DNA from 3 places in the Aerococcus viridans genome. Region 1 is predicted to be linked to each of the others. Evidence: a T-box and tRNA genes for the amino acid it is inferred to sense, from the RefSeq annotation. Region 1 holds a T-box; the other regions hold tRNA genes.
What was found. The T-box of region 1 lies ahead of pheS (phenylalanine--tRNA ligase subunit alpha). A T-box ahead of a tRNA ligase gene usually reads a tRNA of that ligase, here a tRNA-Phe.
Positions count from the first base shown of each region.

Region 1 (5,945 bases):
TCGTTTGTTAACGCTTCAGTGATACGAGCAACATCATTCGTTACTTCTTCATCTGTTAAAGTGGCTTGTGGGTTCAAGTATTTCAAGCTGTAAGCAAGTGATTTCTTACCATCTTCAATATTTTCACCTTGATAAACATCAAAGATTTCGATATCGACTAAGATGCCACCTTTAGAAGCTTTTTGAATAGTTTTCACAACATCCGCATTCGATACTTGGTCAGACACAAGGAAAGCGATATCCCGGTCAGAACCAGGGAATTTAGGGATTGTTGATTGTTTCACATCTACTTTTGGTAAGGCGTAAATTTCATCTAATGAAATTTCAAATACCAAGGTATCTTTCAAGTCATGTTTGTCAGCAACACTTGGGTGTAATTGCCCAATGTAACCTAATTCAACACGTTCGTCAGATTGACCAACTGCATAAATTTTGGCGGTACGGCCTGGATGCATATCTGCCAATTCAGACGTTGCTTCAAATGTTACGGCCACATCAAGGTTGAATGAATCTAAAATGCTTTCAACTACACCCTTCATGTCGTAGAAATCAACAGCTTTCGCTTGGTGACTCCAAGTTTTCGCTTGTGCGTTACCTGTCCAAACAGCAGCTAAATGTGTTTCATCAACGGGTAGGTCAGCGTCGGCCCATTTGAAGACACGGCCTGATTCAAAAATAGCGACATCAGAAGTTTTACGGGCTACATTGTATTGAACAATTTCAAGTAAGGCACTTAAAAGATTTGTCCGCATGAAACGACGGTCATCTGACATTGGGAAGTCAAGCGCAACTGGTTTCGCGTTCGCCATTTCCAATACCGTTTGATTGTCCCCAATTAATGAGTAAGCAATCACTTGGTTAAACCCTTCAGCCAACATTTGATTATTGGTACGACGTTTGAAAGCTTGCCAGTCAGTAAGTCCCATATTTTGTGCGTTAACAGCCGGTAAGCGAGAAGGAATTTTATCATAACCATAAATTCGTGCAATTTCTTCAACTAAGTCAGCTTGAATGCTAATATCCCAGCGACGAGATGGTACAGAAACAGTGAATTCGTCGCCGTTACCCGCTACTTCAAATTGTAATTGCTTGAAGATTTGTTGGATGTCTTCATAAGATAAGTCCATCCCCAAACGTTTGTTAACGTAAGCTAGGCTAGTGGTGACTTGAACTGGGGTTAAGTCGATGGCAGATACACGTTCAGAGCCTTCTACCACTTCACCCTTGGCTAAGTCAGCAATCATTTCAGCTGCAAATGCACCTGATTCAGCAACTGTTGCCTTGTTAATACCACGTTCATTACGCATAGATGATTCAGAATGCAAGCCATTACGACGAGCCGTCTTACGAATATGGATTGGTTCAAAGTTGGCTGCTTCAATCAATACATTTGTTGTATTTTCATCGATTTCAGTATCTAACCCACCCATGACACCAGCTAATGCAATTGGTTTTTCACCATCAGTAATGACGATATCTGAATCTAGTAAGGGACGGTCCACTTCATCAAGCGTGACGATCCGTTCGCCCTCTTTAGCTAGACGCGTTTCGATTACCTTATGGTCTAATTTATCATAGTCAAAGGCATGTAATGGTTGGCCATTTGCTAGTAAAACGTAGTTAGTGATATCTACTACGTTATTAATTGGACGGATGCCAGCAGCCATTAATCGTAATTGTAGCCATAATGGTGAAGGTTCAACAGTGACATTTCTCACCAAGAAAGCATTGTACTCAGGCACTAATTCAGTGTCTGCAACTTTCAAGTCAATCGCACCTGCTAAATCTTTACCCTCATATTTGGTGATATCTGTGTAGTCAAAGTTTGGTTGACGGTTGTAAACAGCCGCTAATTCCCAAGCTACACCACGCATAGAGAAGGCATCTGCACGGTTTGGTGTAATATCTAATTCAATGATTGGGTCATCTAATTTTAGGTATTCTACAATATCCATACCAGCTGGTGCTTCTTCAGGTAAGACCATAATGCCGTCAGCGTATTCTTTAGGAACGACACTGTTTGAGAAACCAATTTCTTCAAGTGAACAAATCATCCCTTGAGAAACTACACCACGCATTTTACCTTTTTTAATTTTCACATTACCCGCAATACGAGAGTTTGGTAAGGCAACGATCACCTTTTGACCTGCAGCCACATTTGGCGCACCGCAGACAATTTGGAAAGGCTCATCTTCGCCCACTTCAACAGTCGTAATCGACAGGTGGTCAGAATCTGGATGTGGTTCGCAAGTTAATACGTGGCCCACAACAATTTTCTTCAAGCCAGTACCTAAGGCATTCACGCCGTCAACCTCAATACCAGTACGTGACATACGTTCCCCAATATCTTGCGGATTCAAGTCAGCAAGATCGATAAATTCATTTAACCAATTATATGATACTTTCATTTATTGCTACCCCTCTTCCGTAAATTGTTTTAAGAATCGTAAATCATTTTGGTAAAAATGACGAATATCATCAATACCATATTTCAACATAGCCACACGGTCAGGTCCTAAACCAAAGGCAAAACCAGTGTATTCAGTAGAATCAATACCAGCCATCTCAAGTACTGAAGGATGCACCATACCACCACCTAGGATTTCAATCCAACCAGATTGTTTACAGATGTTACAGCCAGCGCCACCACATTTGAAACAAGTAACATCAATTTCAACAGATGGCTCAGTGAATGGGAAATAAGACGGACGTAAACGCACTTCAGTTTCTTCCCCAAACATATGACGGGCAAACAATTCTAAAGTCCCTTTTAAGTCAGCAAGTGACACATTACGGTCAACAACCAAACCTTCAATTTGATGGAATTGGTGTGAATGCGTCGCGTCATCATCATCACGGCGGTATACTTTACCAGGTGAGATCATTTTTAATGGGCCCGCCTCAAAGTCGTGGGCGTCCATCGCACGTGCTTGTACTGGTGACGTATGGGTACGTAATAAGACCTCGTCGTTTATGTAGAAAGTATCTTGCATGTCACGCGCTGGGTGGTCTTTCGGTAAGTTCATGCGTTCAAAGTTATAGAAATCAGATTCAATTTCAGGCCCTTCAACCACTTCGTAACCCATGGAAATAAACAAGTCTTCAATTTCTTCCATGACTTGTGTCAGAACGTGCTTAGTTCCTGTTGTTGGTTTTTCACCAGGTAAAGTAACGTCAATTGCTTCCGCTTGTAATTGGGCTTCTAAAGCTGCTGCAGAAAGTAAGGTTTCTTTTTCGCTTAACTTGCCCTCAGCTTTTGCTTTCAATTCATTGGCGTAAGCACCAACTTTTGGACGCTCTTCTGCTGATAAATCACGCATACCGCGTAGGGCTTCCGTAATAGGACCCTTTTTCCCTAAATATTTCACACGAACAGCTTTAATATCAGCTAGTGATTGTGCTGTATCAATTTCTTCCATGATTTGGTTTTCAATGGCTTTTAAATCATCGATAATTTGCATTTTTCCATCTCCTGACTTTTATCCTTTTATGAGTGTTCCTAAAAATGAGTAACTAGACCAACAAAAAAAGGTCTTTCATCCCCCTAAAAAAAGGGACGAAAGACCGTGGTACCACCCTGATTCCGGTATAGTTAGTCCATACCAGCACTCATTGATCGTTTTAACGGGTCGACCGGACCTGCTTTCAAATAGCACAGCTATTCTCCCGCAAGCCTACTCAAGAAGTGAAAATATTTTAACTATGTAGGTAAGATTCCCAGCGCCACTTACTCTCTAGACTACATATTGTTAAAAATTGTCTTCTGTTAATGTAATTTCTCTTTATATTTTAGCGTTTTCGGCCGTTTTGTCAACCTTATTCGGCTAGCTCAACCCATTCATCTGCCCAACGATGTAAATTGTTGAAGATTTTTTGTAAGTCTTGGCCTTTTTCTGTCAATGTATAAACCGTGACGATATGACCATTCGTTTCTGACTCTTCTTTCTGCACAATACCTTCTTCAGTTAATTCCCGTAATCTTTCAATTAATACACGGTCGGAGATACCGTTAATTGAGTCACGTAATTGACCGAATCTTAGTGGTGTTGCCAGTAATACTTCAATAATTAAGCTGTTCCATTTTTTACCAATCACTTTGCAAGCATGTTCCATCTTACTACACATTACCGGTAAGTCTGCTTGTTTAATGGTAATTTCCATCTTGATCAATCTCCTCTTGCGTTTCTACTAATTCTTCCTTTTCTTCTAATGAGACATCTTTACTACTTGTGGCAGCAAGCGCTGGAATAACCAATTTACCGACGAAGTTCCTAAAAGATTTCATCATTTGTCTCTGTGATAAGTTGGCTAAACTCGGTTTTACAAAGTCTTCAGTTGCAATATATTTATCCACGAAAGTGATCACATAGGACTCTTTGTAGCGAGGAAAATGTGGGGTTGCGAGCCACATGTGTTTTAAAATGATATCTTCTTCAACAGATGATAAATCCGTCACTACCCGAGCATTCATTAAGGCAATTTTAGGATGGTTCCTAAGATGAGACCCTTTAGAAAAAGTGACTTCCCCTGGTCTATAATAAAATAAATCATGTAGTAAACCGGCACGTGCACAAGCCTTGTAATTCCAACCTAGCGCCTTAGCCACTTTATAGGCCATATAAGATACTAGATAAGAATGGGTCAAGCGATTGCCGTGGACATGTTGCTTAAAATAAGCCAAGTCCGTAACGAAGGGATGATCCTTAATATCCGCTATGATTTGCATATACTCTTGATCGTCTTCCCAAAAATAATGTGCTTGCGCTGTCACGTTCATCACCCTTTTCCAACAAAATTCACTACTTTCAATTGATTTCTACATGCTAACTTAATGCATTGCAAGGCTTGCGGCAAATACAATCATGTCTTGCCATTGAGAAGAAAATGATTTAGTCTTGGATGGGAAATTGATACATGACTATCGCCCCAGCAACTGCAACATTCAAAGATTCAGCTGAACCAGACATGGGGATATATAAAGCCGCATCTGCTAATTGACTAGTTGTTTGACTTACACCGTTACCTTCATTTCCCATAACCAAGGCCCATTTCCCTTTCGATTTTAAATCAAAGGCGTTACTTGCTTTCGCTTGGTTGTTTAGTTCTGTTGTTGTAATAAAATAGCCAGCCTCTTGTAATTGTGGAATGACTTCTACCAAGTCAACCTCATAAGTATTCACTGCAAAATGACTACCTTGCATAGATCTAAGTACCTTATCATTATATAAGTCAACCGTACCCAATCCTAATAAGACATCACGGTAACCAAAGGCGTCCGCTGTTCGGATTAAGGTGCCTAAGTTTCCAGGATCTTGCACTTGATCTAAAATCAGTAAGCCTTTTGTCAATTGGTCAATATCCAAAGACTTAGCTTGCGGTATGTTGGCTACTGCGAAGATATCTTGGTGGTGATCTGTTTGGCTTAGTGCCTTGGCCACTTCAGGTGTTACCTGTGTCAGCGGCAAATCAGCTTTTAAAGCTTGTATTTGCATCACATTTTGATGGCTACTTTCAGGCACATAGTAAATCATTTGAATCTCTGCATCCGCCTTGACGGCCATCTCTACAAGATGTGGCCCTTCCAGCAAATACTGGCCTGCTTTTTTGCGGCCTTTACGGGTAAAAAGTTTCTTTAATTCTTTAATCTGTTGATTTTGAACAGATGAAATTAAGCGTTCTACCATAGGTTTATGCGTTTTCTGGCTTAATCAATTCGTAAATGGCTTCAGCGTAAATAGCTGCTGATTTCATTAAGTCACGAACCGCAAAGAATTCATTGGCTTGGTGCATAGTGTCTACTGAATCTGGGAATAATGCACCAAAGGCTACACCACGTTTGAGTAAACGGCCATAGGTTCCCCCACCGATTGAACGTTCTTGCCCTTTTTCGCCTGTTTGATTTTCATAAACAGCTAGTAAAGTTTGCACCAAAGGATCATCTGCTG
Region 1 covers NZ_CP014164.1:1,353,502-1,359,446, forward strand. The annotation lists gene pheT (phenylalanine--tRNA ligase subunit beta) at 1-2,408, opposite strand, end outside; gene pheS (phenylalanine--tRNA ligase subunit alpha) at 2,415-3,461, opposite strand; T-box leader at 3,550-3,779, opposite strand; gene AWM76_RS06520 (winged helix-turn-helix transcriptional regulator) at 3,817-4,161, opposite strand; gene AWM76_RS06525 (HD domain-containing protein) at 4,145-4,777, opposite strand; gene AWM76_RS06530 (TrmH family RNA methyltransferase) at 4,890-5,684, opposite strand; gene pepV (dipeptidase PepV) at 5,689-5,945, opposite strand, start outside.

Region 2 (5,945 bases), 790 kb from region 1:
GCACGCTGACGAAGCTAAATACCTAATCAACATTATCAGTGACCATTTCCCGGACCTCAGCCAGCCTTACTATTCAAGTAATAACTGGTATACTTTCAAGAGAGATAAAGGAATCAATTATGAAACGGCTATCACCAAATTGGATGCCAGTCTCTTTCACCTAAAAGCCTACCTACACCCAACATTTGATATCCTCAAATCAAACCAAGATACTGAGCGTATTCAAGCAGTCACCAAAGAATTAGACGATATGCCCAAACAATCAGCCATCAGCTTCATTAAGACCCTAAATCAGATCGGTTATCGAATACCTGAGTACATATCCATCATTGGATTTTATAATATTCGCGAAGGAAGTGTCATCACTCCAGAACTAATAACCATCTAAGTAAATCAAGGACTTATTATTGAAACTGCCGTAAACCAATAAATTTCTATTATTGAAAATAAGTCATCTACACAACATATTTACATCAACGGCAAACTAGTAGCGCGTAATAGCGTCAAACAAAAATAAAAAAGACAGAGCGACGAATCGTTCTGTCTTTTGTTTATATATAAATGCATTTATGATTCCTTATATCCAAGTTTGCGATTTATTTCCGCAGCCAAGTATTCCATTCTATTTTTGTGGATCTTACAAACTGAAAAGTATATCAGTAAGAAAACCACTACATTCCCAAGTATAGGTCTAAAATTTATTGGTTTGGGCGTGAAGATAACTTGGATGAGGATTAACCCCCCTAGTTGAGCAAAAATGTTAGCAAGGTGATACTGAATCGCTGTTTTAAAATCGATTGTAACCACTATATTCGCAATTATTGTCATTAATAAAACTATTACCGCAAGTAGAATCAAATCCAAACTTGAAAGATTTTTATTCTCGGTTCCAATAGCCGAGGAAATAGCACTTAGTAAAACTAGTACTGAGTAAATATAAGACATATTAGCAAGATTATAATTCAAAAAGTTTTTCATACGGTGCTCCCCTTTATATATTTAGATATGCTTTAATGTTCTTTGTATAATGACGATTGATCACTAATTTTTCTGAATTCAGTAATTTAGCTTCCAATTTGTAATTCGGCAGTATCGATACACTTCTTATATAATCCATATTTAAAAGTGTATTCTTACTTATCCGCAAGAAACTTGTATTTATTAATCGTTCTTCAAAAAAATATAGTTTCTCCGATACTTACCCGGTAAATCAATATTCTTCTCTTCTACTAGATTAATCAATTGCTGAAGTTTACGATCATATGTTTTATAAGTCACTTCTATCATCGTTTCTTCAATATTGGCATCTTCTTCCAGTAATAATTTCATTCATACCCCTCTTTCAACTTGTTATAAACCTAGTTTACGTTTGCTAAATCCTAAAATCAACGCATTCTCAGCAAAGTGCATTGAATCAAATCTAAAATGCAAAAAAAGGTATAAAAAAAACAGGTTCTATAATAAATAGTGTTGGTGAGATTTCATGTTGAATCTCATTGACACTATTTTTGTGTACGCAAAAAGGACATGATATCCTTAATGCATGTAAACTACGACGAATACAGAAAGAAGGAAAGATCATGTCCCATACATCTATTATAAAACAACTCTGCGGTATTTTCGACAATAATATCGATATTACAATACCAAAATCTATGCATCTGTTGCCACTTGAAAAGTATCATGAAATAAATCATTTCGTTTTACATGGGGTTCTTACGTACAAGCCTAAGGCTTGTATGCACTGTGGTGTAAAGAATACTGGTAATCAAGATATCATCAAACATGGCTTTAAACCAGCTATCATTAGATTACCGAACACAGCTACTAATCCTGTTTTACTTAAATTACAGAAGCAACGCTTTTATTGTAAACACTGTGCACAAACTTTTATCGCTGAAACACCATTAGTTGAAAAATTTTGCTGTATTTCTAAAACCATTAAAAGTCAAATTAGCTCCGAATTGATTGAAACGCAATCTATGCGGTTAATCGCTAAACGTTATCATGTCTCTTCTCCAACAGTGGCCAGAACTTTAATGAAAGCAAGTATGGGACTATCACCTAAGGGAAATTATCTCCCGAATCACCTCGGTGTAGATGAGTTTAAATCGACTAATCGTGTAGCCAATGCAATGAGTGCTGTCCTTGTGGACACGCATAATAGAAGGCTAATTGATATTGTCGTTGATAGAAAACAAGCGTCGCTCATCGATTACTTTTCTTCTTTTACCTGGACTGCCCGAAACAGCGTGAAGACAGTTTCGATTGATTTATATACACCTTATCTAGAGGTCATTCGCACATGTTTCCCTAATGCGAAGATTGTCATTGATCGATTCCATATAGTAAAGCTGTTGAATGAAACAATCAATTCTATTCGTATTAAAGTGATGAATGCTATCAAAACAAGCCGTCCATCGGACTACAAAAAACTCAAAAAACAATGGAAATTGTTGTTAAAGAATGCTGAAGATTTAAATTTCACGGATACACATTATGTTCGTCAATTTGGTGAAGCAATATCAGAACAACGTATTGTTGATTATCTTTTGAGTATCTCACACGAACTTTTAGTTACTTATACCCTGATGAATGAATTAAAATATGCCATTTCAACTCATGATATCAATATTTTTAATGAAATCTTACATGGGACTAAGAACCACACTTTGCCAAGTCGTACGAGAAGAACCATCAAAACATTAGTCAAATTCTTGCCTTATATACACAACGCCTTAAAATATACTGTATCAAATGGTCCTACCGAAGGTATTAACAATAAAATTAAATTAATTAAACGAACAGGTTTTGGATATTCGAACTTCCATCATTTACGTGCAAGAATTTTAGTCCAATTCAAATTAAATTACAAACCATCCAATCCTAAACCATATACATTTGAGGGGATAGCAAGTTAACCCAGGGATAGTGGTATATTTTTGAATAAAGAGAATAAAGAGGACTGAAAGTATACGTCCTTAGCCGTGAACAAGCATGAAATCGAGACTAAGGCTCGATTTCAAAGTAGAGAGACCTTGGCTCTCATTGGTGCCACGGCTTTTAAGGAACGTACACTGAAGGATAAAACACCATTTGTTAGAAATGTTATCTCATTGGTCACTTCCCTTGCCTAAAGGCAAGTAAAAAGCCAAACACATCACAGCGTGCATGGCTTTAACTTTATTGATTTCTTAATTATTATTAAAAACTAAAAAACGTATTCGTGTGCTTTGAAATTATTTACCAACACTATTTGTAAAAGAACCAAAAAACACCAACGCATAAAACGTTGATGCTTCATTTGATACCGGTGGCCGGGGTCGAACCGGCACGTCCGTAAGGACACAGGATTTTGAGTCCAGCGCGTCTGCCAATTCCGCCACACCGGCAAATCAATATAATATTTGCATGTCTTTCTAAAAGCGTGAAAGGCGGTAGTCGGATTTGAACCGGCGATCAGGCTTTTGCAGAGCCATGCCTTACCACTTGGCTATACCGCCATAAATAAAAAACTGGGATAGCTGGATTCGAACCAACGCATGACAGAGTCAAAGTCTGTTGCCTTACCGCTTGGCTATATCCCAATAAAAAAGGGCGAGTGATGGGAATCGAACCCACGAGTGTCGGTGCCACAAACCGATGCGTTAACCACTTCGCCACACCCGCCAAAATAATAATATTAGTAAAAACAGGGACAGTAGGAATCGAACCCACAATGACGGTTTTGGAGACCGTAGTTATACCGTTTAACTATGTCCCTATCCAAGTAATATCCCATAGTTTAAAAAGATAAATGGAGGGAGAAGGATTTGAACCTTCGAACCCGAAGGAACGGATTTACAGTCCGCTGCGTTTGGCCACTTCGCTATCCCTCCGTATGGTCCGAGACAGATTTGAACTGCCGACACCTTGAGCTTCAATCAAGTGCTCTACCAACTGAGCTATCAGACCATATTAATAATATTTTAAACTAACGGTCCCGACGGGAATCGAACCCGCGATCTCCTCCGTGACAGGGAGGCGTGATAACCGCTACACTACGGGACCAAGTATTTGTAAAACAAAATTTTAATGGAGAATGAGGGGCTCGAACCCCCGACATCCTGCTTGTAAGGCAGACGCTCTCCCAGCTGAGCTAATTCTCCTAGAATAATGACCCGTACGGGACTCGAACCCGTGTTACCGCCGTGAAAGGGCGGTGTCTTAACCGCTTGACCAACGGGCCATAAAATATTTTTTTACGGAGAGTAAGGGATTCGAACCCTCGAAACAGTTTCCTGTTTACACGATTTCCAATCGTGCTCCTTCGGCCTCTCGGACAACTCTCCAAGGCAAGGAACTCTACCAACTCCGCAAGTAGGACTCGAACCTACGACATCTTGATTAACAGTCAAGCGCTACTACCAACTGAGCTATTGCGGAATATTAATACTGCATGGCAACGTCCTAGTCTCACAGGGGGCAACCCCCAACTACATTCGGCGCTAAGAAGCTTAACTTCTGTGTTCGAGATGGGAACAGGTGTGTCCTTCTTGCCATCATTACCACACAATATTTATATGAGCTTTTGTTCGCTCAAAACTGAATCTGTAAGTCGTCTACCATTCCATCATACAATCTTATATCCATTGGATAAGTCCTCGACCGATTAGTACTAGTCCGCTCCATACATCGCTGCACTTCCACTTCTAGCCTATCTACCTGATCGTCTCTCAGGGGTCTTACTATCTTAAAGATATGGGAAATCTCATCTTGAGGAGGGCTTCACGCTTAGATGCTTTCAGCGTTTATCCCATCCACACATAGCTACCCAGCGATGCTCTTGGCAGAACAACTGGTACACCAGCGGTGTGTCCATCCCGGTCCTCTCGTACTAAGGACAGCTCCTCTCAAATTTCCAACGCCCGCGACGGATAGGGACCGAACTGTCTCACGACGTTCTGAACCCAGCTCGCGTACCGCTTTAATGGGCGAACAGCCCAACCCTTGGGACCGACTTCAGCCCCAGGATGCGATGAGCCGACATCGAGGTGCCAAACCTCCCCGTCGATGTGAACTCTTGGGGAGATAAGCCTGTTATCCCCAGGGTAGCTTTTATCCGTTGAGCGATGGCCCTTCCATGCGGAACCACCGGATCACTAAGCCCGACTTTCGTCCCTGCTCGACTTGTAGGTCTCGCAGTCAAGCTCCCTTCTGCCTTTACACTCTGCGAATGATTTCCAACCATTCTGAGGGAACCTTTGGGCGCCTCCGTTACATTTTAGGAGGCGACCGCCCCAGTCAAACTGCCCGACTGACACTGTCTCCCGACCGGATTACGGTCGCGGGTTAGAGTGGCCATGTCACAAGGGTAGTATCCCACCAGTGCCTCCACCGAAACTAGCGTTCCGGCTTCAATGGCTCCTACCTATCCTGTACATGTCACACAGACACTCAATATCAACCTGCAGTAAAGCTCCATGGGGTCTTTCCGTCCTGTCGCGGGTAACCAGCATCTTCACTGGTACTACAATTTCACCGAGTCTCTCGTTGAGACAGTGCCCAAATCGTTACGCCTTTCGTGCGGGTCAGAACTTACCTGACAAGGAATTTCGCTACCTTAGGACCGTTATAGTTACGGCCGCCGTTTACTGGGGCTTCAATTCGTACCTTCGCTAATGCTAAGCACTCCTCTTAACCTTCCAGCACCGGGCAGGCGTCAGCCCCTATACGTCATCTTTCGATTTTGCAGAGACCTGTGTTTTTGATAAACAGTCGCTTGGGCCTATTCACTGCGGCTGACCAATGGTCAGCACCCCTTCTCCCGAAGTTACGGGGTTATTTTGCCGAGTTCCTTAACGAGAGTTCGCTCGCTCACCTTAGGATGCTCTCCTCGACTACCTGTGTCGGTTTGCGGTACGGGTTGTTTGTATCTAACTAGAAACTTTTCTTGGCAGTGTGAC
Region 2 covers NZ_CP014164.1:567,332-573,276, reverse strand. The annotation lists gene AWM76_RS02815 (hypothetical protein) at 1-388, shown strand, start outside; gene AWM76_RS02810 (hypothetical protein) at 568-978, opposite strand; gene AWM76_RS11205 (LytTR family transcriptional regulator DNA-binding domain-containing protein) at 992-1,147, opposite strand; gene AWM76_RS10800 (hypothetical protein) at 1,162-1,329, opposite strand; gene AWM76_RS02805 (ISL3 family transposase) at 1,581-2,921, shown strand; tRNA gene AWM76_RS02800 (tRNA-Leu) at 3,309-3,392, opposite strand; tRNA gene AWM76_RS02795 (tRNA-Cys) at 3,433-3,503, opposite strand; tRNA gene AWM76_RS02790 (tRNA-Gln) at 3,516-3,587, opposite strand; tRNA gene AWM76_RS02785 (tRNA-His) at 3,597-3,669, opposite strand; tRNA gene AWM76_RS02780 (tRNA-Trp) at 3,693-3,763, opposite strand; tRNA gene AWM76_RS02775 (tRNA-Tyr) at 3,798-3,878, opposite strand; tRNA gene AWM76_RS02770 (tRNA-Phe) at 3,882-3,954, opposite strand; tRNA gene AWM76_RS02765 (tRNA-Asp) at 3,978-4,050, opposite strand; tRNA gene AWM76_RS02760 (tRNA-Val) at 4,076-4,148, opposite strand; tRNA gene AWM76_RS02755 (tRNA-Glu) at 4,157-4,228, opposite strand; tRNA gene AWM76_RS02750 (tRNA-Ser) at 4,245-4,331, opposite strand; tRNA gene AWM76_RS02745 (tRNA-Asn) at 4,352-4,425, opposite strand; rRNA gene rrf (5S ribosomal RNA) at 4,437-4,552, opposite strand; rRNA gene AWM76_RS02735 (23S ribosomal RNA) at 4,632-5,945, opposite strand, start outside.
Region 2: it has a tRNA-Phe gene. The T-box ahead of pheS (phenylalanine--tRNA ligase subunit alpha) is inferred to sense a tRNA for this amino acid. The anticodon was not compared.

Region 3 (5,945 bases), 520 kb from region 1:
GCTGACGTCACACTGCCAAGAAAAGTTTCTAGTTAGATACAAACAACCCGTACCGCAAACCGACACAGGTAGTCGAGGAGAGCATCCTAAGGTGAGCGAGCGAACTCTCGTTAAGGAACTCGGCAAAATAACCCCGTAACTTCGGGAGAAGGGGTGCTGACCATTGGTCAGCCGCAGTGAATAGGCCCAAGCGACTGTTTATCAAAAACACAGGTCTCTGCAAAATCGAAAGATGACGTATAGGGGCTGACGCCTGCCCGGTGCTGGAAGGTTAAGAGGAGTGCTTAGCATTAGCGAAGGTACGAATTGAAGCCCCAGTAAACGGCGGCCGTAACTATAACGGTCCTAAGGTAGCGAAATTCCTTGTCAGGTAAGTTCTGACCCGCACGAAAGGCGTAACGATTTGGGCACTGTCTCAACGAGAGACTCGGTGAAATTGTAGTACCAGTGAAGATGCTGGTTACCCGCGACAGGACGGAAAGACCCCATGGAGCTTTACTGCAGGTTGATATTGAGTGTCTGTGTGACATGTACAGGATAGGTAGGAGCCATTGAAGCCGGAACGCTAGTTTCGGTGGAGGCACTGGTGGGATACTACCCTTGTGACATGGCCACTCTAACCCGCGACCGTAATCCGGTCGGGAGACAGTGTCAGTCGGGCAGTTTGACTGGGGCGGTCGCCTCCTAAAATGTAACGGAGGCGCCCAAAGGTTCCCTCAGAATGGTTGGAAATCATTCGCAGAGTGTAAAGGCAGAAGGGAGCTTGACTGCGAGACCTACAAGTCGAGCAGGGACGAAAGTCGGGCTTAGTGATCCGGTGGTTCCGCATGGAAGGGCCATCGCTCAACGGATAAAAGCTACCCTGGGGATAACAGGCTTATCTCCCCCAAGAGTTCACATCGACGGGGAGGTTTGGCACCTCGATGTCGGCTCATCGCATCCTGGGGCTGAAGTCGGTCCCAAGGGTTGGGCTGTTCGCCCATTAAAGCGGTACGCGAGCTGGGTTCAGAACGTCGTGAGACAGTTCGGTCCCTATCCGTCGCGGGCGTTGGAAATTTGAGAGGAGCTGTCCTTAGTACGAGAGGACCGGGATGGACACACCGCTGGTGTACCAGTTGTTCTGCCAAGAGCATCGCTGGGTAGCTATGTGTGGATGGGATAAACGCTGAAAGCATCTAAGCGTGAAGCCCTCCTCAAGATGAGATTTCCCATATCTTTAAGATAGTAAGACCCCTGAGAGACGATCAGGTAGATAGGCTAGAAGTGGAAGTGCAGCGATGTATGGAGCGGACTAGTACTAATCGGTCGAGGACTTATCCAATGGATATAAGATTGTATGATGGAATGGTAGACGACTTACAGATTCAGTTTTGAGCGAACAAAAGCTCATATAAATATTGTGTGGTAATGATGGCAAGAAGGACACACCTGTTCCCATCTCGAACACAGAAGTTAAGCTTCTTAGCGCCGAATGTAGTTGGGGGTTGCCCCCTGTGAGACTAGGACGTTGCCATGCAAACCCGGAGAATTAGCTCAGCTGGGAGAGCGTCTGCCTTACAAGCAGGATGTCGGGGGTTCGAGCCCCTCATTCTCCACCATGACTCGTTAGCTCAGTCGGTAGAGCAACTGACTTTTAATCAGTGGGTCGTAGGTTCGAATCCTACACGGGTCATTATGCGGGTGTGGCGGAATTGGCAGACGCACCAGATTTAGGATCTGGCGCCGCAAGGCGTGGGGGTTCAAGTCCCTTCACCCGCATTATATATTAGCCGGCTTAGCTCAGTTGGTAGAGCATCTGATTTGTAATCAGAGGGTCGAGGGTTCAAGTCCTTTAGCCGGCATTAATATCTTTGATATTTAAATACGCGGAAATAGCTCAGTGGTAGAGCACCACCTTGCCAAGGTGGGGGTCGCGGGTTCGAACCCCGTTTTCCGCTTTGTTCGAAAGGACATCCATATAAATACATTTTATAATATGCCGGGGTGGCGGAATAGGCAGACGCACAGGACTTAAAATCCTGCGAGGGTTAACCTCGTACCGGTTCGACCCCGGTCCTCGGCATTTTATACAAGCACCCATGGCTCAACTGGATAGAGTACTTGACTACGAATCAAGCGGTTGCAGGTTCGAATCCTGCTGGGTGCATGACCCGGGAAATAGCTCAGCTTGGTAGAGCACTTGGTTTGGGACCAAGGGGTCGCAGGTTCGAATCCTGTTTTCCCGATTCTAATGTGGGGGATTAGCTCAGCTGGGAGAGCGCCTGCTTTGCACGCAGGAGGTCAGCGGTTCGATCCCGCTATTCTCCACTTATTTAGATGTATAATATGGCGGTGTAGCTCAGCTGGCTAGAGCGTCCGGTTCATACCCGGGAGGTCATGGGTTCGATCCCCTTCGCCGCTATTATATAATTTACTTGGACCTTTAGCTCAGTTGGTTAGAGCAGACGGCTCATAACCGTCCGGTCGTAGGTTCGAGTCCTACAAGGTCCATCCTTGTATGGAATTATATGAAATATATTTTTTATTGCCTCGGAGGATTACCCAAGTCCGGCTGAAGGGAACGGTCTTGAAAACCGTCAGACGTGTAAAAGCGTGCAAGGGTTCGAATCCCTTATCCTCCTTTTTATTATTAATATCGCGGGATGGAGCAGTTGGCAGCTCGTCGGGCTCATAACCCGGAGGTCGTAGGTTCGAGTCCTACTCCCGCAATGAGATGGTCCCGTAGTGTAGCGGTTATCACGCCTCCCTGTCACGGAGGAGATCGCGGGTTCGATTCCCGTCGGGACCGTAAATAAAATAATATGCGGGTGTAGTTTAGTGGTAAAACCATAGCCTTCCAAGCTATCGTCGCGAGTTCGATTCTCGTCACCCGCTTTAGTATTATGGGCCTGTAGCTCAGCTGGTTAGAGCGTCCGCCTGATAAGCGGGAGGTCGATGGTTCGAGTCCATTCAGGCCCATTGATATTTGGAGAATTACTCAAGAGGCTGAAGAGGACGGTTTGCTAAATCGTTAGATCGCGTAAGCGATGCAAGGGTTCGAATCCCTTATTCTCCGCTTTTATATATTTTGGCCCGTTGGTCAAGCGGTTAAGACACCGCCCTTTCACGGCGGTAACACGGGTTCGAGTCCCGTACGGGTCATAGCTTGATAAAGCTTTATATTTTTACTTTTGGAGGATTACCCAAGTCCGGCTGAAGGGAACGGTCTTGAAAACCGTCAGACGTGTAAAAGCGTGCAAGGGTTCGAATCCCTTATCCTCCTTTTATTATTAATATCGCGGGATGGAGCAGTTGGCAGCTCGTCGGGCTCATAACCCGGAGGTCGTAGGTTCGAGTCCTACTCCCGCAATGAGATGGTCCCGTAGTGTAGCGGTTATCACGCCTCCCTGTCACGGAGGAGATCGCGGGTTCGATTCCCGTCGGGACCGTTGGTTTAGGTCTGATAGCTCAGTTGGTAGAGCACTTGATTGAAGCTCAAGGTGTCGGCAGTTCAAATCTGTCTCGGACCATTGTAATATTTTAAACTGGCCCGTTGGTCAAGCGGTTAAGACACCGCCCTTTCACGGCGGTAACACGGGTTCGAGTCCCGTACGGGTCATAATATTGTTGAAAAGGGAGGCGAAAGCTTCCCTTTTTCTTTTATTCATTTTATATTCTCTTAAGATTATCCTAAAATAAATATTAAAAAGCTTAATTGCAATATCAAATGCATAAAAAATTTTAAAAACCTTTATAGACAGCGAATTACTCAATAATCCAGTATTACCAATGCTTTGAAGCCATTGACGGCAGGGAGTGTTTCATCCCTTACCATTTTTCAGGTGAGTTGTTGGTGGTTCTGACCCAAGAGGATAGGTTAGCTGAGTCAAGAGAAGGAGCAAAGCGGCTCTTGACTCAGCTAACCTATCCTCTTATCCTATAGAACCAACAAAACACCTTAAGCTGCTTGTAAATCGGCCAGTTCTTCCTGAAGGCGTTCTGCAGGTGTTGTATAGCCCATTATTTTTCTTGGTCTGTGGTTGATCGTATCGGTTACTTCCAGTAAATACGAATAGGACAATGGACGCAGAGTGACTCCCTTTGGGATAAATTCTCGGAGCATGCGGTTATGCCTTTCGTTCGTTCCTTTCTCCCAAGAAGCATACGCATGAGTAAAGAAAACCTGAACGTCTTCAGCGATGCTTTCGATAAGAGACAGACTTGAAAACTCAGAGCCGTTATCAGTTGTGAGTGACTTGAACTGTTCTAGCCCCTGTTTTTTCATCAAGTCAAGCACGCCTTTTTGAACCAGCGCTGCGCCTTTTCCCCAAACTTTCTTAGTGAGGCAGTAGCGTGTTTTCCGTTCAACCATAGTGATGATGACAGGCTCATTTTTTGTTTTCTTACCTAATACTAAATCGACTTCCCAATGCCCAAATTCTTCCCTCGAGAGTACTTCTGGAGAGCGATCTTCGATACTGCGTCCCAAGTGTTTAGCGTTATGACCTTTAGGTTCAGAAACGGTTGTTTTTCGTGGCCGCATCCTAGTCTTCATAGGCAAATCGATATTACGGATTGGAAGTACGGCAGCATTTATCAAAGCGTAAACGGTCTTCGTGCATGGTACGCGTTCGTCAGGGTGCAACTTTCTATAAGAGTGTACAAAAGTATCCACACTATGAATCCGCAACCCTTTCTTGGGTGCTAGATTTTCAGGTAAGGCAGCAAGGAAAGCCGCAGAATATTTATTATGATCCCGCGCATGCGAGTTCTCACGATTTTCTTTATAAACCCGTGCGCCTGAGGCGGCAATATACTGCTCGTAATAATTGCGCTTATAGTCAAGCTGGCGCGTTCTACCGCGTTTCAACTCACGAGAAACAGTGGGTTGGCTGACCCCTAATTCTCGCGCCATTTCAGCTTGTTTATAGGTGCCGCTTTTCGCCATCTGTTCCAGCATTCCGCGTTGGATGTCAGTAAGTTGTTTGAAGGTGCGCTTTTCTGTGATACAATTATTTTTGGTCATGTAGATACCCCTTATACTTTTGGTTTGGTTGCTAACAAGTATATCGTATCTACATGATTTTTTTGTTTATTTCCTTATGCATTTCATTTTACAATTTACCTAAATATTAAAAATGGAAATGCATAGATAAACATTACAAATTAACTTTAGACTTTGTTATAATAAATACCATATGTAAGTGAAGGGATGGATAATATTGCGACGATTTTTTGAAAATAAAAAATTAATTGTCCTGCTTGTTAGTGTCATCACTTCATTCAGTATGATTGCCTACTCTATATTTAGTCAATCACAGATGCCCAAACCAATCTTATGGGTGAATGATGTGACCGCGGTTGTGGGTAGATTTGTTTCTACACCTACGAATGCGATGATGCGCTTTACAGATTCAATTAACGATTTAATGAACACTTATGAAGAAAACCAACGATTGAAAAGCCAAATTTCTTCGCTTGAGGAACTAGAGGCTCAAAATGAGATATTACAAAGTGAGAATGAAGAATTATCTGCCTTACTAGACTTAAAACCGTCTTTGGTGGGTAAAAATGTAATTGCTTCATCAGTTATTTCTAGATCACCAGATACTTGGTTAGACTCAATTACAATTGATGTAGGGGCCAATAGTGGTGTTGAGAAAAACATGTCTGTAATGACTGAGAGTGGTCTTGTTGGGCATGTAACAGAAGTATCTGCTACTAGTTCTAAAGTTCAGTTATTAATTACTGAAAATAATCAAATGACTAATGTTGCTGTCAGTATTCAAACGGATGATGGTATTGTATCTGGTATTTTATCCGACTATGATGAAAAATCACAGGAATTAATTCTTGAACAAGTGCCGAAAGATGCTCAAATTTCTGAAGGTAACACTGTGACAACAAGTGGGCTTGGTGGGGTATCTCCAGAAGGGTTAATTATTGGTGAAGTGACTTCAGCTTCA
Region 3 covers NZ_CP014164.1:836,355-842,299, forward strand. The annotation lists rRNA gene AWM76_RS04015 (23S ribosomal RNA) at 1-1,321, shown strand, start outside; rRNA gene rrf (5S ribosomal RNA) at 1,401-1,516, shown strand; tRNA gene AWM76_RS04025 (tRNA-Val) at 1,523-1,598, shown strand; tRNA gene AWM76_RS04030 (tRNA-Lys) at 1,600-1,672, shown strand; tRNA gene AWM76_RS04035 (tRNA-Leu) at 1,677-1,758, shown strand; tRNA gene AWM76_RS04040 (tRNA-Thr) at 1,769-1,841, shown strand; tRNA gene AWM76_RS04045 (tRNA-Gly) at 1,866-1,937, shown strand; tRNA gene AWM76_RS04050 (tRNA-Leu) at 1,978-2,062, shown strand; tRNA gene AWM76_RS04055 (tRNA-Arg) at 2,073-2,146, shown strand; tRNA gene AWM76_RS04060 (tRNA-Pro) at 2,152-2,225, shown strand; tRNA gene AWM76_RS04065 (tRNA-Ala) at 2,235-2,307, shown strand; tRNA gene AWM76_RS04070 (tRNA-Met) at 2,328-2,401, shown strand; tRNA gene AWM76_RS04075 (tRNA-Ile) at 2,417-2,490, shown strand; tRNA gene AWM76_RS04080 (tRNA-Ser) at 2,532-2,621, shown strand; tRNA gene AWM76_RS04085 (tRNA-Met) at 2,637-2,709, shown strand; tRNA gene AWM76_RS04090 (tRNA-Asp) at 2,716-2,788, shown strand; tRNA gene AWM76_RS04095 (tRNA-Gly) at 2,804-2,874, shown strand; tRNA gene AWM76_RS04100 (tRNA-Ile) at 2,885-2,958, shown strand; tRNA gene AWM76_RS04105 (tRNA-Ser) at 2,968-3,055, shown strand; tRNA gene AWM76_RS04110 (tRNA-Glu) at 3,070-3,141, shown strand; tRNA gene AWM76_RS04115 (tRNA-Ser) at 3,173-3,262, shown strand; tRNA gene AWM76_RS04120 (tRNA-Met) at 3,277-3,349, shown strand; tRNA gene AWM76_RS04125 (tRNA-Asp) at 3,356-3,428, shown strand; tRNA gene AWM76_RS04130 (tRNA-Phe) at 3,437-3,509, shown strand; tRNA gene AWM76_RS04135 (tRNA-Glu) at 3,527-3,598, shown strand; gene AWM76_RS04140 (IS30 family transposase) at 3,938-5,005, opposite strand; gene mreC (rod shape-determining protein MreC) at 5,202-5,945, shown strand, end outside.
Region 3: it has a tRNA-Phe gene. The T-box ahead of pheS (phenylalanine--tRNA ligase subunit alpha) is inferred to sense a tRNA for this amino acid. The anticodon was not compared.